Regions from separate parts of the Vibrio pomeroyi genome, predicted to be linked through region 3. Evidence: predicted binding sites of a transcription regulator. Region 3 holds the regulator's gene; each other region holds the start of a gene.
What was found. Region 3 encodes PurR, which represses purine synthesis genes. Its sites were predicted from a motif close to TNANGNAAACGTTTNCNTNA; they were not measured.
Positions count from the first base shown of each region.

Region 1: the regulator PurR is predicted to act here: its motif matches at 4,618-4,637, upstream of purE (5-(carboxyamino)imidazole ribonucleotide mutase).
Region 2: the regulator PurR is predicted to act here: its motif matches at 3,520-3,539, upstream of OCV12_RS22530 (formate--tetrahydrofolate ligase).

Region 1 is NZ_AP025506.1:3,579,243-3,585,157, forward strand. It holds rRNA gene OCV12_RS15930 (16S ribosomal RNA) at 1-699, opposite strand, end outside; gene OCV12_RS15935 (gamma carbonic anhydrase family protein) at 1,282-1,827, shown strand; gene OCV12_RS15940 (DUF1488 family protein) at 1,824-2,093, opposite strand; gene aroE (shikimate dehydrogenase) at 2,110-2,940, opposite strand; gene hemF (oxygen-dependent coproporphyrinogen oxidase) at 3,018-3,935, opposite strand; gene OCV12_RS15955 (L-threonylcarbamoyladenylate synthase) at 3,956-4,513, opposite strand; gene purE (5-(carboxyamino)imidazole ribonucleotide mutase) at 4,708-5,193, shown strand; gene OCV12_RS15965 (5-(carboxyamino)imidazole ribonucleotide synthase) at 5,199-5,915, shown strand, end outside.
Region 2 is NZ_AP025507.1:1,463,755-1,469,669, forward strand. It holds gene OCV12_RS22510 (HD domain-containing phosphohydrolase) at 1-582, opposite strand, end outside; gene OCV12_RS22515 (hypothetical protein) at 642-1,136, opposite strand; gene OCV12_RS22520 (CreA family protein) at 1,385-1,864, shown strand; gene OCV12_RS22525 (inosine/guanosine kinase) at 1,994-3,298, shown strand; gene OCV12_RS22530 (formate--tetrahydrofolate ligase) at 3,570-5,318, shown strand; gene OCV12_RS22535 (diguanylate cyclase) at 5,564-5,915, shown strand, end outside.
Region 3 is NZ_AP025506.1:2,429,870-2,435,784, forward strand. It holds gene elyC (envelope biogenesis factor ElyC) at 1-18, shown strand, start outside; gene torR (two-component system response regulator TorR) at 219-932, opposite strand; gene torD (molecular chaperone TorD) at 1,219-1,866, shown strand; gene purR (HTH-type transcriptional repressor PurR) at 2,181-3,185, shown strand; cyclic di-GMP riboswitch class I at 3,356-3,441, shown strand; gene OCV12_RS10635 (TfoX/Sxy family DNA transformation protein) at 3,569-4,159, shown strand; gene OCV12_RS10640 (TVP38/TMEM64 family protein) at 4,293-4,973, shown strand; gene OCV12_RS10645 (putative signal transducing protein) at 5,020-5,337, shown strand; gene OCV12_RS10650 (alpha/beta fold hydrolase) at 5,469-5,915, opposite strand, start outside.

The DNA of each region.
Region 1 (5,915 bases), 1.1 Mb from region 3:
GCTACACCTGAAATTCTACCCCCCTCTACAGTACTCTAGTTCACCAGTTTCAAATGCAGTTCCGAGGTTGAGCCCCGGGCTTTCACATCTGACTTAATGAACCACCTGCATGCGCTTTACGCCCAGTAATTCCGATTAACGCTCGCACCCTCCGTATTACCGCGGCTGCTGGCACGGAGTTAGCCGGTGCTTCTTCTGTTGCTAACGTCAAGAGATAGCGCTATTAACGCTACCCCCTTCCTCACAACTGAAAGTACTTTACAACCCGAAGGCCTTCTTCATACACGCGGCATGGCTGCATCAGGCTTTCGCCCATTGTGCAATATTCCCCACTGCTGCCTCCCGTAGGAGTCTGGACCGTGTCTCAGTTCCAGTGTGGCTGATCATCCTCTCAGACCAGCTAGGGATCGTCGCCTTGGTGAGCCATTACCTCACCAACTAGCTAATCCCACCTAGGCATATCTTGACGCGAGAGGCCCGAAGGTCCCCCTCTTTGGCCCGTAGGCATTATGCGGTATTAGCCATCGTTTCCAATGGTTATCCCCCACATCAAGGCAATTTCCTAGGCATTACTCACCCGTCCGCCGCTCGACGCCCATTAACGCACCCGAAGGATTGTTAGTGTCGTTTCCGCTCGACTTGCATGTGTTAGGCCTGCCGCCAGCGTTCAATCTGAGCCATGATCAAACTCTTCAATTTAAGATTTTGTGACTCAACGAATACTGACTTCAAAACTAATATTTACCGAAGTAAACATGTAATTCTAAAGCTATTACCATTCCAACAGAATGGTAATGAATTGACTGTGCCAAATAACCCCTCTCAGTAAAGAAAGTAATTATTCGTATTGGTCACTCAGTTCATTGAAATCATTTTGATTCCGAAGAATCTGTTTTATCTAACGATAAAACGTTTTGATATTCATCAACGAGTGCCCACACAGATTGATAGGTTTAAATTGTTAAAGAGCTTTTCCTTTTTGAGCTTCGCTCAAATCGGACGGCCATTTTAGCGATTTAAGTTTTAGTGTCAACCACTATTTTCAAAACTTTTTTCAAGCGCTTAGCTTGGCTAATTTGACCTGCTGATTCGTTTTGGTTTCCTAAGAAGCCATCCCGTGTCAGCGAGGTGGCATTATAGAGATTTCGATCACACTGGCAAGCCCTTTTTTAAGTTTTTCTTACTTTTTTGATTGTTCGAGCGTTTTTTGTTCAAAACACGCCGTTTTCACTAGTATTCCTCTTAATTAAGGGCTTAAGGTGCCTATATAAAGGAGGATTTATGAGTTCAATACGCAGTTATAAAGGTATATCACCTCAAATCGGGCAAGGTGTCTATATAGATACAAGTTCAGTACTGGTTGGTGATATCAAAATCGGGGATGACTCTAGTGTATGGCCTTTGGTTGCAGCTCGAGGGGATGTGAACCACATACATATAGGCGATAGAACCAATATCCAAGACGGCAGTGTTCTTCATGTTACCCACAAGAATGCAGAAAACCCTGAGGGTTATCCTCTATTAATAGGTAATGATGTCACTATCGGTCATAAAGTCATGCTGCATGGATGCACTATTGAGGATCGCGTACTCGTCGGTATGGGAGCTATTGTGCTAGATGGTGTGGTTATCGAACAAGAAGTGATGATTGGTGCGGGAAGTTTAGTTCCACCTAATAAGGTACTTGAGAGTGGTTACCTATATGTAGGAAGCCCAGTTAAGCAAGCACGCCCATTAAATGATAAAGAACGTGCTTTCTTGCAGAAGTCGGCTGACAACTATGTTCAGAATAAAAATGACTACCTAGACTTTGTGCTACCAGTTTAAAGCGCTTTGATCTGAATTCGATTAGAGGAGTCATACTCCTCTTCTTCTATTAGCTCTTCTGCTAATTCTTCAATATCAAAACGAAGCTCTGAAAATACAGCCAACGCTTGTTTGCCTTCTTCTATATCTTTACCAGCCAATCGAGACAACTCTTCAATAAACACAACACATTCGATCAGTGCACCAGACTGCTGTGCTGGAAAAACGATAGACTGACTCTCTTCATCCCAATCTTGGATATCAGGAAATAAGATTGATTGATTCATTTTTATAATTACCTTGTTACATCTCTAGATTTCTTCGTAATTCTCTTAAGATCTGTTTGGTTCCCGGACGAAGACCACGCCATAGCATGAAGCTCTCTGCAGCCTGACCCACCAGCATACCTAAACCATCATAAGCAGCATGAACACCATTATCTAATGCCCACTGATTAAATACCGTCGTTCCAGATCCGTAGACCATGTCATAGACGGCGCTGTTTGTATTAAAGATGACATCGGAAACTTCAGGAAGCTGGCCACTTAGACCTGATGACGTGGAGTTAATGATGACATCAAAGCCTTCATTAACATCATTTAGTCCCATTCCTTTGATATTGCCATGTGAAGAAAACATCTCAGCTAGAAGTTCGGCCTTTGAACTGGTTCGGTTCGCCACCACCAATTGTTGTGGTTTTTGATCAAGAAGAGGCTGAATTACACCTCTTGCAGCTCCACCAGCACCTAGCAGGAGAACTCGAGCACCCTCTAATACCACTTGATGCTGAAGCAAATCTTGAACGAGACCCTCACCATCAGTGTTATCACCGATGATCTCTCCGTCATCTAACTTCTTCAATGTATTAACTGCACCAGCTAATTGAGCCCTTTCCGTTAGGCGATTAGCAAACTGATAAGCGTCTTCTTTAAATGGCGCAGTGACATTACACCCTCTACCACCTTCGCTAAAAAAAGCTTTAGCCGCGATAACGAATTGGCCATGTTCTGGCTGCAATGCTGTATAGATAAGTTGTTGATTGGTTTGGCGAGCAAATAATGTGTGAATGAATGGCGATTTGCTTTGCCCAATAGGGTTACCGAAAACGGCATAACGATCTACTTGCTGTGTCATATCCTTACCTAACAGAAATAATAAAAAGGGTCATCTATATAGATGACCCTATCACTATCCCTATAAGGAAGGAAGAACTACCAAACTCGCGGTTTTAGGTAGTCACTATAAAGCAGAGCTTCTGGTGACCCGGCTTGTGGTTCGTAACGGTATTCCCAACGAGCCAATGGCGGCATAGACATCAAGATAGACTCTGTACGACCACCACTTTGTAGACCAAATAGGGTGCCACGGTCATACACTAGGTTAAATTCAACATAGCGGCCACGACGGTATAGTTGGAAGTCACGCTCACGTTCGCCATAAGGTGTCTCTTTGCGACGCTCGACAATAGGTAAGTACGCCGCAGCAAAACCTTCACCGACCGCCTGCATGTAAGCAAAGCTCTTATCGAAACCCCACTCATTTAAGTCATCAAAGAACAGACCACCAACACCGCGCGTTTCATCACGGTGAGGCAAGTAGAAGTATTTATCACACCACTCTTTGTGTTCTTGATACACGTTATCACCAAATGGTGCGCACAGATCTTTAGCGGTTTGATGCCAAGACTGGCAATCTTCATCTACTGGATAGAATGGCGTTAAATCAAAACCACCACCGAACCACCAGATAGGGTCTTCCCCTTCCTTTTCGGCAATAAAGAATCGTACGTTGGCGTGTGAGGTTGGGATATAAGGGTTTTTAGGGTGGATAACTAACGATACACCCATAGCTTCAAACTTACGTCCGGCTAATTCAGGGCGGTGAGCGGTTGCTGAAGCCGGCATTGCCTTACCTGCAACATGAGAAAAGTTCACACCACCTTGCTCAAAGACCGCACCGTTGGTCATCACACGAGTACGACCACCGCCACCGAGGCGTTCGCTAGGTTCGCGCTCCCATGCGTCTTCTTCAAACAACGCGTTACCATCAGCTTGCTCAAGCTGTTGGCAAATCGAATCTTGTAGGCTCAGTAAAAACTGCTTTACTGCTTCTTTATCAATTGCTGACATTTTACTTTCCTTTGCAGGGTTTAACCCTGTCTTAATATTTTCGACGTTTTTGCATCTCTAATTTCGCTAGGCTTCTCGCGACCACCCGTTTGACCTTCAAGAATCGCGACCAAATGCTGACCCAGTTGCTGTTGGACTTCTTCGGTCGTCATACAAGGCGGCTCACCCGTTAAGTTAGCACTGGTAGAGGTTAACGGCTTACCGAATTCATTACACATTCTTTGAACCAAAGGGTGATCAGTCACGCGTACCGCGATCGAATCAAACTGACCACTCACCCAGCCTGTCACCTTAGCACTGGTTGGCATAATCCAAGTTACCGGGCCTGGCCATGTGGCTTTTACTGTCGTCAGCTGCTCTTCCGTCAATTGGCTTTCATCTATATAAGGTAACAGTTGCTCGTAGCTTGCAGCTATTAAGATCAAGCCCTTTTCAACCGGGCGCTGTTTTAACTCGAGTAATTTCTGGATGGCTTGTGGATTATCTGGATCACAACCGACCCCAAAAACGCCTTCGGTCGGGTAAGCAATGACTTCACCTTGTTGTAATGCCTGCAATGTATGTTGAAAGTTATCCACGGGTGCCTCATTAATTCAGTTATCTAACTCACTAAGTGTACAAATTATCACTCACTGTGACTAAAGCTATTTGTTTATAAAATTTATCAATTAACAACTTAGACTGACGCAAACGTTTTCCTTAAGCAATTTTACCCGTATAATGCGCGCAAAATATCTAATCACTAATTAAATCGTACCTGAAGGAGTTTGAGATGACTGTCGGTATTATCATGGGTTCTAAATCTGATTGGCCAACAATGAAGCTAGCTGCAGAAATGTTGGATCAGTTTGGCGTGGCGTACGAAACAAAAGTGGTTTCTGCTCACCGCACACCTCAGTTGCTAGCAGACTACGCAACCAGTGCGAAAGAGCGCGGTATTAAAGTGATTATCGCTGGCGCTGGCGGTGCTGCTCACCTACCAGGCATGGCGGCTGCTTTCACAAGCGTACCTGTTCTTGGTGTTCCAGTTCAATCTAAAGCACTGAAAGGCATGGACTCTCTACTTTCTATCGTGCAAATGCCAAAAGGCATCGCGGTAGGTACTCTAGCTATCGGTGAAGCGGGTGCAGCGAACGCTGGCATCCTAGCGGCACAAATCATTGGTACACACAATGAAGACGTGATGGCAAAAGTAGAAGCGTTCCGCTCTGAGCAAACAGAAACGGTACTTGCTAATCCAAACCCTGCAGAGGACTAATTCCCATGCATGTTCTTGTGTTAGGCGCGGGCCAACTTGCTCGCATGATGTCCCTAGCTGGGGCACCGCTGAATATTGAAATTTCTGCTTTTGATGTTGGCAGCAAAAATATTGTTCACCCATTAACGCAAGCGATTCTAGGCAACGGCTTAGAAAATGCGATAGAGCGCGCGGACGTCATTACAGCTGAGTTCGAACACATCCCTCACGATGTACTTGAAGTATGTGAGCGCAGCGGTAAGTTCTTACCGACTACTGAAGCAATCAAAGCTGGCGGTGACCGTCGTCTTGAAAAAGCGCTGTTAGACGAAGCGAACGTAAAAAACGCTAAGTACTATGTGATTAACTCTCGCAAAGACTTTGACGCTGCGATCGCTCACGTTGGCTTACCAATGGTACTGAAGAGCACACTTGGCGGCTACGATGGCAAAGGCCAGTGGCGCTTAAAGACACTAGACAATGTTGACGCGACTTGGGCTGAAATGGCCGAATGCATTGCAGCGACAGACAATCAAGCCATTGTGGCTGAAGAGTTTGTCCCGTTTGACCGTGAAGTATCACTGGTTGGTGCTCGCGGTACCAATGGCGAGATTCAAGTGTACCCATTGGCTGAGAATGTTCACACCGACGGCGTGTTGAGCTTATCGACAGCGATTGATGACATTGAACTGCAAGAGCAAGCGAAAACCATGTTCACCGCAATTGCAGAACGCTTAGATTAC
Region 2 (5,915 bases), on a different replicon from region 3:
GATATCTGGAAAGTCCGCCATCACTTTATAGACTTCTTTTCGAATCAGTTGAGACGTGACACTGTAATCATTTACAAAGTATAAGTTCTTGATGTTTGGTCTTAGCTGAGAAATCAGTTCAATATTAATATCGATGTGGTCATTCTCGTAAAGCACGGTTGCTCTATCAGTCACGGCATACATGTCAGTGCTAATGTCGTTGATACCCGCCGCAACAACGGGTGTAGAGCGATCAATCAATGTGCTCAGCGATTCTAAGAAATTGGCGGCGTTATCATCGGTTGCAATTACACCATCAAATTCATAACCAGCGTATTTGGCTTGTAAGTAGTTGGCGAGAGATTTGTAGTATTCAGGGCTATGGATACGCTTGGTATCTAGATACTCGATTGAGAGCTTTACTTCAGATTGAGAATGTTCGAACGCGCTGTCGATGCCCTTTTGGAAATCCGCGGTCCATTGATAGGAAGGTTCGTAGGAGTGTAAAACTAGGATTTGTTTGATATCCCAGTCGTTAGCATAAATCGCAGGAGAAAAAGCGCTAACACACAATACAGCGATTGAGATCAATAGCTTGTACATACCGAACCCTTTTTAAAAGACGGTGTATTGTACTCAGATTAACGCTTTCTCAAAGATCTTTAGTTCTCGAACCATACTTTATGGGTAGAAACTTGATCTTGTGCCCAAAAATTATGTAACTGTTTAGCAAAGCCGACAATATTTTGATCGTCTTGGTTAACAACATCCGATATCAATAGCTCTTCATCCGTTGCTGTCACTACCGCGCTTGCGACAACATCGCCGTTTTTTGTACCGACATAAAGCTCATGCTCATCCGATAACATAATCTGGCTTAAGAACTCCAAGATATTCGCCCTTTCAGCTTCATCTTGATAAGCACTTGCTTGGTTTAATGAGAAAAGTACGGTCAGCTTATGGAAATCGACTTTATGCAGTTCGTCAATTTGAGTGGGAGCTTGGTCTTGCGGGAGAAGTTGGTAAGTCTTTTGGGAAAGTTGTTTTTTATAGATATCTAAACCGAGAAGGCTCTCTTTTGCGGGGTAAGCAATATCGAGGTGGCTAAATAGCCATTGGTTTTTATTATGTGCAATTTCAGGTATTTCGTTATTCATTCTTTTAGTACCTACGGTTAGTATCCCCAAATATCACAGTTATTTGGAAGACATATGGTCGGCTGAGGTGCCGAGCTACAAGCAGAGAGCATACAGAGCATGACCAAGGCCAACAAGTACTTTAAATGCTTCATATTTTTCATTATCCAACAACATCCTTTAAGAACTTAACGAAAAGCTCTACACTCGTATTCATGCTTTCAATATCCTTATAGTAAACAGAACTATATAAATAAAAAGGACTTCTTATGAAAAAAGCCTTAATAGCAGCAGGTATCATCACAATGTTAGCTGGCTGTTCGGACAACGAGGTTGGTGACGTCTCTCTGGGTTTCTTCACAATGAAGGACATCAAAATGTCTTCTCTTGATGACGATAAGATTGCAGGTGTGACTTGTCATATCGCATCCATCGAAGCGAACCTTAGCCTTTCTGATCCAAGCGATAGCTCTATCTCTTGTCGTCAAACTGGCGAAATCACACCAGAAATGATTGCTACGATCGATAAAAGCAAGTCAGGTGAAGTGGTATTCAAGAAATCGAAAAGTATCTTCTTCAAGACAATGAAGGTTCGCCGTATCTATGATGCAGAGAATCAATCACTGCTTTACTTGTCTTACACCACTAAAGAAACAGAAGGCAGCTTCAAACATAGCCTTTCAACTGTTCCACTATGGGGTACAGAGGCTTACGTTGATCCAGCGACGTTAGTCCAACCAACCGAGTAGTTTCAAACGGATAGTTAGTCGAATCATCTGTACAGACATTGTGCAGGTGATTCAAAATGTAATAAAAATGAAAGAAACAGAAACAAAATGTGATATCATGCGGCAAAATTTTTTCACTGTATTTTTCATATGAAGTTTCCTGGACAGCGTAAATCTAAGCACTACTTTCCAACTCACGCACGTGATCCGTTGGTCAACCAAATTCAACAAACACCTAAGCTTCACCGCGCAACGATTGTCGGTGTGGGTCAGACTATTGTTGATATCGAAGCCCGTGTTGACAGCGCGTTCCTAGAAAAATACGAGCTAAGTAAAGGTCACTCGCTTGTATTGGAAGAAAGTAAAGCAGATGCGTTGTATGAAGAGCTAGTTGAGCGCGGTTTGATCACGCATCAATACCCTGGCGACACTATCGGTAACACACTGCACAACTATTCCGTACTTGCAGACAGCAAATCTGTACTGCTTGGCGTTATGTCTAAGAAAATTGAAGTAGGCTCGTTCGGTTACCGTTACCTTTGCCGCACTTCTTCTCGTATGAACTTAAACCACCTACAAACTGTTGATGGTCCAATTGGTCGTTGTTACACGCTGATTACCGAAGATGGCGAGCGTACGTTTGCGATCAACGAAGGACACATGAACCAACTTCTTCCTGAAAGCATTCCTGAAAAGATTTTCGAGAAAGCATCTGCGCTAGTTGTATCTTCATACCTAATGCGTGGCAAGCCTGAAGATCCAATGCCAAAAGCGGTACAAAAAGCGATTGAATACGCGAAAGCGCACAATGTGCCTGTTGTACTGACGCTTGGTACTAAGTATGTGATCGAAGGTAACGCTGAATGGTGGCAAGAATACCTGAAAGAAAACGTAACCATCGTTGCGATGAACGAAGACGAAGGTGAAGCACTAACGGGTGAGAAAGATCCATTACTAGCAGCGAACAAAGCGCTTGAGTGGGTTGACCTAGTACTATGTACTGCAGGTCCAATTGGCCTTTACATGGCAGGCTACACAGACGAGCTAGCGAAGCGTGAAACAACGCTGCCGCTATTGCCGGGTAATATCCCAGAATTCAACAAGTATGAGTTCAGCCGCGCCATGCGCAAGCAAGACTGTCAAAACCCAGTGAAAGTGTACTCTCACATTGGCCCTTACCTAGGTGGTCCACTTGAGATTAAGAACACCAACGGTGCTGGCGATGGCGCGCTATCTGCTTTACTGCACGACATGGCAGCGAACAGCTACCACCACGTGAACGTACCGAACTCAGAGAAGCACGAACACGCTTGCTTAACGTACTCGTCACTGTCTCAAATTTGTAAGTACGCAAACCGCGTAAGCTACGAAGTACTGACTCAGCACTCTCCTCGCCTTTCTCGTGCACTGCCAGAACGCGAAGATAGCTTAGAAGAAACATACTGGGATCGTTAATCTTTTAGACGACGTCTAAGTCGAATTACGAATCCTTGAAGGGCTGCTATATGCAGCCCTTTTTGTATCAAACAACAATGCAATCACAATCTCAGGTAATCGAATCAAATATTTTGCCCGTTTAAGATTTGATCTCGCGCAATGACTCTTTAGATCTGTTATCTTCCAGCACATAATTCGTGTGGTTTGCCTTTACTTGGCAAATTTATGCAGTAGTATCGCCACGCAAACGTTTACGTACCACCTTTCGGTTCTGATATAAGGATCAAATATGCTGTCTGATATTGATATTTGTCGCTCTACTCCCCTTAAAAACATCAGTGAGGTTGCCAAACAAGCTGGCCTGCAACACGACGAACACCAGCCATTAGGCGAATTCAAATCTAAAGTGTCTCTCACATCACTTGAACGCCTCGCTAACCAACAAGATGGTAAATTGGTCGTAGTCACGGCGATTACACCCACGCCACTTGGTGAAGGCAAAACAGTGACCACCATTGGGCTCGCTCAAGGTCTTGCCAAAATTAACCAATCAGCGATGGCGTGTATTCGTCAGCCTTCAATGGGCCCTGTATTTGGCGTTAAAGGTGGCGCAGCTGGCGGTGGCTACTCTCAAGTCGCTCCTATGGATCAATTGAACCTGCACCTAACTGGCGACATTCATGCCGTAACAGCCGCTCATAACCTGGCGTCTGCAGCGATTGATGCACGTTTGTATCATGAACAACGTGAAGGCTTAGAGGCATTTGAAGCGCGTTCTGGCTTAAAAGCCTTGGATATTGACCCAAGCAGAATCGTTTGGCGACGTGTACTCGACCACAATGACCGCGCACTACGCATGATCACTGTAGGCAAGAATGAAGCGAACAAAACAATTAATGGCTTTGAACGCGAAGACGGATTTGATATCTCAGCCGCCTCAGAGCTGATGGCAATTCTTGCACTGGCTGACGACTTGCAAGACTTACGTAAACGCATTGGCCGTGTTGTGCTCGCCTATAATCATCAAGGCTTGCCACTAACCGCGGATGACTTCGGCGTTGCCGGAGCGATGACCGTCACAATGAAAGACTCTATTGAGCCAACGTTAATGCAAACCCTTGAAGGTGTTCCGACACTTATTCACGCAGGGCCATTTGCGAACATTGCACACGGTAATTCTTCAATTATTGCCGACAAGATTGCCTTAAAACTGAGTGATTTTGTGGTGACCGAAGGTGGTTTCGGCTCAGACATGGGTTTCGAGAAAGCGTGTAACATCAAGGTTAAGGCATCCAACAAGAAGCCTGACTGTGCCGTTGTTGTGGCGACACTGCGCGGATTAAAAGCGAACTCAGGTTTATACGATTTAAGACCGGGCACCCCACTACCAGACTCTATCTTTAGTGATGACAAAGATGCACTCGTTGCCGGTTTTGAGAACCTCAAATGGCACATCAACAACGTTAAGCAATACCAAGTACCAACCGTCGTTGCTATCAACCGATTCCCACAAGATTCAGACCAAGAACTTGACGCATTAAAACAGATGATCGCCGCTTTCGATTCAAGCGTGAGCGTTGAAGTCAGTGAAGCGTTTGGTCAAGGTGGCGAAGGCGCGATTAAGTTAGCGAATGCAGTAGTAAAAGCTTGCCAAGTTGAAAGTGAATTTAAGCCTTTGTATCAATCAGAGCAAAGCTTAGAAGAAAAGCTGATGGCGGTCGCTGAAGTCGGTTATGGCGCAGCGAGCATCTCACTGTCACCTCTAGCAAAAAAACAACTCGCTGAATTCAAACTACATGGTTACTCCAATCTATCCGTGTGTTTAGCAAAAACGCCTTTATCTATCTCAACTGAAGCATATATAAAAGGTGCTCCAACACAGTTTGACGTTCCGGTTAGAGAATTAAAACTGTGTGCAGGTGCAGGTTTTATTTACGCTTTATGCGGCAATGTCATGACTATGCCGGGCTTACCTGATAAACCTGCGTTTATGTCATTAGACATCGATGACAAAGGGAATATCATCGGGTTAAGTTAATGATTACAAGCCTTTAGCCATAATTCATCACTCGCCTACTTATGACATAACGAAAAACACTGGCATGAGTAGGCATTATTTTGGTGGTAATTCTTAGTTATCCAGATGCTCAATTAGCAAGCTTAATTGCAAAAAGTTGCAGTAAAACCTTAATAATATGCAAATCTTGTTTTAAGTTCTGGGTGAAGATCACATTAAAAACCCTATAAAATATATAGTATTGCGCTGATTCTTTGAGGACAGTGATGAATACGAGTATAAAGAAACTAGTCAGCCAATTTCTGTGCACCATATTTGCCCTAGGATTAGTCCCTGCCCTCTATATCAACTCTGAACTCGACAGAGTTGAAGATCAGCACACGCTCAATATCAAACAGTCTAGCCAAAACCAAATCGAGTATAGCTTTCACGAGCTCGCTGTGATTGTTGAGCAAATCTCAAACTCGGTTCCCTCTATTGCAGATTCGCAAACCTTACTCCGCGCCATCAACGAACCGTCAACTATCCATAAAGAAACGCTGCAAGATCTCTGGGTGATGCTCGCTCGAGGCCAAAAGTACTATTCTCAGTTACGTTACCTCGATATAAAGGGCAACG
Region 3 (5,915 bases):
GTTTCTGCAGCGCAGTAAACCAACCTGATGTTTCTCTCTGCTTATGTCTAACTCAGCCTAATATTTAAATCAGCTTATTGGCAGGCAGAATCGTAAAACAATTCGTAGGCTGTCAGTTCGATAACGACAAAAGCTAAGTAATAAAAAAGCCGAGGCATCAATGATGTCTCGGCTTTTTCGTTCATATGTCGTTGCTGACTAGAAGTTCACTCAGAACATTAGTCACCAGCGAACATGTAACCTTCACCGTGAACCGTCACAAAGATTTGTGGGTTCTTAGGGTCGAATTCCATTTTTGCACGCATGCGACGAATCAGTACATCGATCGTACGGTCATTCGGTGCGTCCACTCGGTGGCTGATCATATTCAGAATACGTTCGCGACTTAATACTTGGTTAGGGTAAGAAGACAAAGCCACCAACAATTCATATTCAGCTTTAGTCAGTTTCACTGGCTCGCCGTTTTTGCTTAGCGCACGACGAGGGATATCAAATGTCCACTCACCGAAACGAACCACAGACTCGTCTGATGTTTCTTCTACTGCGCCTGCTGCCGTTTTACGAGCGGCAGAAATACGCCAAAGTAGGTTTTTAACTCGAACCAATAACTCGCGAAGTTCGAAAGGTTTAGTAACGTAATCGTCCGCGCCCATTTCAAGGCCAACGATTTTGTCGATGCTATCCGTGCGTCCAGTAACTAAAATAATTCCAATGTCTGATTGACTGCGTAATTCGCGAGTTAGCATCAATCCATCTTCGCCTGGTAAGTTGATGTCCAGCATAATGAGATCAACGTTGTTTTCATCTAACACGTTTCTCATTTGAGCGCCGCTTTCTGCTTCGCTCACTGTGTAACCTTCGTTCTGGAAGTATCCAACCAGTTTACTGCGGGTTACCACATCATCTTCTACGACTAATACGTGATAGCTCATCTACACCACTTTTCTTATTTAATAGTTTCAGTAACTATTCTATTCATAACTAGTAACAATTCTAGTGTTACAGAAGATAAAAGCCAGAAAGATGAATCTTTTTTGATACAAGACAATCTTAAACCTTGCTATTTATCGCCCATCGCAATTCAATATAGGCATTACTACTAACGAGTAACTTTGCGTTTCGCAAATAACCTTGTTATTCAGCCTTGGTGTTTATATCCCAAATCACTTGACGATATTGAGTATGCAAACGCCGCAAGACTAAATCAGGATCCAAGAAATGAAAGATACGAAAGCGTTCAACGAGCAAAGAGCAGAAATCTACTGGTGGCTATCAAGCTTATTCGCCAAAGAGCTCACTCAAGAAGAACTCGATCACTACCACTCTGTTGAGATTCGTTCTTTCCTAACTGGTTTAGGTGAAAATGAAACACTAAAGCCTGCGATTGATAGCTTAGTTGATGCGCTAAATCGTCTGCAAACACGTGAAGACGCTCAGCTAGAACTGTCTGCTGACTTTTGTGACCTTTTCTTAAAGACGGATAAACATGGTGCCCTTCCATACGCTTCTATGTACATCGGTGAGACTGGCCTATTAAACGATAAGCCTGCAAAAGAGATGGAAGAGATCATGGCTAAACACAATTTAGTGGTTAACCAAGACCTGAAAGAGCCAGCAGACCACATTGCTATCGAACTCGATTTCCTTGGTAACTTGATCATCCGTTCTAACGAAACAGAGCTTGAAGAAGAGCTAGAGAAATCATTTGCTGTTCAACAACAGTTTATCGAGCAACAACTCCTAACTTGGGTACCAAAATTCAACGTTAAATGTCATGACGTTGATGAATTCGGTTTCTACGCTTCAGTCTCATCTCTGCTACTCGCATTCTGTCAATTGGACACTCAATATTTAGCCGGTGAATAGCTTATTGGGCGACTAAGTAAATAAATTCAGTAGAATGTGACAATTCACCCGGATTTCTGGGTGAATTTTATTGCGAGTAATTTCTAGTCAGTCTAAAATTGTGACCGCAAACGATAAAATATGAAACATTCACGAAATGCTATGCTTATTAAAGTTCAGAGCATTTCGGTGTTAAGACAAGCCGCTCATAGCGGTTTTTTGTTTTTTAGCACTTTAGTACCCAAAGAGCCCTACAAATTTAAGCTCTTAGTTAGGTAGCTTAACGGCTACTTCATTCCGTACTTTGGGAAAGTAGCTTCTAATAGGATAAAACCATGGCCACTATAAAAGATGTCGCTCGCTTAGCCGGCGTATCAACAACAACCGTTTCTCACGTAATCAACAAAACACGTTTTGTTGCAGAAGCGACTCAAGAAAAAGTAAACAAAGCCGTAGATGAACTGAACTATGCACCAAGCGCGGTTGCTCGTAGTTTGAAGTGCAATACAACACGCACTATCGGCATGCTTGTTACTCAATCAACCAACCTATTCTTCTCTGAAGTTATCGATGGTGTTGAGAGCTACTGCTACCGTCAAGGTTACACTTTGATTCTGTGTAACACGGGTGGTATCTATGAGAAGCAACGTGACTACATTCGAATGCTTGCAGAGAAACGTGTAGATGGCATCTTAGTTATGTGTTCAGACCTAACTGAAGAACTAAGAGAGATGTTAGATCGTCACGCTGACATCCCTAAAGTGATTATGGACTGGGGCCCAGAGAGTTCTCAAGCTGACAAGATCATCGATAACTCTGAAGAAGGTGGCTACCTAGCAACCAAATACCTTATTGAGCGCGGTCACTCTAAGATTGCTTGTTTAAGTGGCCACTTAGACAAAGCGGCCTGTGTAGAACGTATCGCAGGCTACAAACGCGCACTCAATGAAGCTAAGATTACTGCCGATGACAACATGATCATTGAAGGTAACTTCGAGTGTGATACTGCTGTTCTTGCTGCAGAGCAAATCGTTGACATGAAAGATCGCCCAACAGCAGTATTCTGTTTCAACGATACAATGGCGCTGGGCTTAATGAGCCGATTGCAAGAAAAAGGCATTCGTATCCCTGAAGATATTTCAGTCATTGGTTACGACAACATCGAACTAGCTGAGTACTTCTCTCCACCGTTAACAACGGTTCACCAACCTAAACGTCGTGTTGGTAAGAATGCATTCGAGATTTTATTAGAACGTATAAAAGATAAAGATCACGAGAAGCGTGTCTTCGAAATGCACCCTGAGATTGTTGAACGAAGTACAGTTAAAACGTTAAATTAATTGATAAAACGAGTTTTATTTCATTAAGCGCACCTTTGGGTGCGCTTTTTTTATCAACAACTATAATGAACCTATATGCACAACAGAAAGATCATTAATTGAAGCAATGTCACATTTTGAAATAACAAGTGTGAGCCTCATTCAACAAAAACTTTATTCTATTCAATCAGTCACGCACAGGGCAAACCACTTGAAAAAGTGGGACGCAAAGCTTCCGGCCTAAACCACTCGTTGGTATGGTAGCGGGGTTACCGATGGCAAAATGCAGTAACTACTGACAATTTAGTAATTTACAGCCTATTGACAATTTAATTGCAACATTTTGCTAATCTCTCGGACCTGCTTATTTGGTGGCGTAGTTCAAATACACCGAGATAAATAACATGGATAAACCGATACTAAAGGACTCAATGAAGTTATTTGAGCCCCTAGGAAAAATTAAGTCACGCTCAATGTTTGGTGGATTCGGTCTTTTTGCTGATGACACTATGTTTGCTCTGGTTGTTAATGACCAGTTGCATATACGGGCAGACAAATGCACAACGAAGCAATTCGAACAACAAGGGTTTCAACCGTACGTCTACAAAAAACGTGGTTTCCCTGTCGTTACTAAATATTTCGCTTTGCCTGAAGGCCTGTGGCAAGACCAAGAGAAAATCTTGGAACTCGCAACAACGTCTCTGGGTTTTGCTAAAGAAGAAAAAGCTGAACAGTCTTCTGCTAAGCCAACTCGACTCAAAGATCTGCCGAATCTTCGACTCGCCACTGAGCGTATGTTGAAAAAAGCAGGAATCGATTCCGTTGAACGTTTATATGAATCTGGCTCTGTAAACGCCTTTAACGCCATCAAGGAATCGCATGCGTCCTCTGTCAGTATTGAATTACTGTGGGCGCTAGAAGGTGCGATCAATGGAACACATTGGTCTGTTATACCGCAGCAGCGTCGTGAAGAGCTTATCAATCGCGTCAATTAACTTTGTCAGTTCAAACTACTTATATAACTAAGCCGCATTTTTTGCGGCTTTTTTTATATCTGTTGAAAGTTAATCTATGCTTTGCCTGTCTATCTATACTAATGGTATGCATTGAAAATTAGAGGAAGTATCAATGAGTAAGAAAATGATATTGGGTATTGTGTTGGTCGTAACCATCATATTGTTAGGCGTCAATTTTGGCCAGTACCTAACGCTTGAAAATGCCAAGGCCCAACAAGCCGTTTTGAATGACTACATTGACAGCAACTTTATTGCCGCCGCTGCTATCTATTTTGTCGCGTACGTAATGATCACTGCTTTCTCTATTCCTGGAGCTGCGGTTGTCACGCTTTTAGGGGCTGCACTGTTTGGCTTCTGGAACAGTTTGCTACTGGTATCTTTCGCAAGCGCTATTGGTGCGACCCTTGCCTTCCTGAGTAGCCGTTACCTACTACGTGATTGGATCCAAACCAAATTTGGTGACAAATTAGCGACGATTAACAAGGGCGTAGAAAAAGACGGGGCATTTTACTTATTCTCGCTTCGCCTGATCCCTGTGTTCCCGTTTTTCCTTATCAATCTACTGATGGGTTTAACCCCAATGTCAGTTTCTCGTTACTACATTACGAGCCAAATAGGCATGCTACCTGGTACTGCTGTTTTCTTGAATGCTGGTACTCAACTCGCAGAAATTGATTCACTTTCAGGTATCGTTTCACCTTCAGTACTACTATCGTTTGCATTACTGGGTGTATTCCCAATTATTGCCAAATGGTTGATGAGCAAGTTTCGCTCAACACCTGTCGCTGAATAACGTATATAGCTGACTAACACCTAAAGCCGAATAAGGTTCTATCTCAATGAAAATCTTCAGTGCATCGAATCCAACAGAAGCCCATATCATCTGTGGGTTGTTAGAAAGTGAGAATATTGCGTGTGAAGTCCGTGGTGAAGGTTTGTTTGGTTTAAAAGGGGAAATCCCATTTACCGAAGAAACTGACCCTTACGTATGGCTATATGAGCCAGAATTGGCCAGTAAAGCTCGCACTATTGTCAATGACTACCAAAAACAACAAGATTCGATCATCTATGAAGAGTGGCGTTGTGGTGAGTGTCATGAAGTCAATGAAGCGCAATTCGGTTCTTGTTGGCAGTGTGGCGCAGCTTCTCCTGAATAATATCTTACGACGACAGTCTGAGATTCGGTCAGATACCTCCTCCAAATAAAAAACGGGAAGCTAACTAAGTTAGCTTCCCGTTTTTATTTCAATTCGATTTAACTCTCGGCTTAGAGAATGAACCTAAAAAATCACTGGATTTGCTTTTGGATAAACTCGATAGAATGTTGGTTGAATTCTTCAGGGTTTTCAACATTACACACGTGACCGCAGTTTGCGATTTCAACCAGTTCACTCGACTCATGTGCCTCAACCATTTCTTTAACGGGCTTGATGAACATGTAGTCACGTTCTCCCATCAAGTAGAGAGTCGGGATTGGTAGCTCTCTATCTTTAAAGTACTTCATCAGAGGGTTTACATCGGCCGTCAGGATGAACCAACGTTTGAACTCTTTTTGACAAAGCTTTTTGGCTTCGCGGATAAACAAGTGGCGCGATTCTTTCTGGCTTTTTTGCGGCATCACAATGTAAGCAAACAGGCTATACAGCCACATGTAAGGAATGATGTGCTTACTCAGGTTACCGAGTTTGACCAACACTTGCGAACGAGTATTGAGTTTGGTTACCGCCCCACCAAG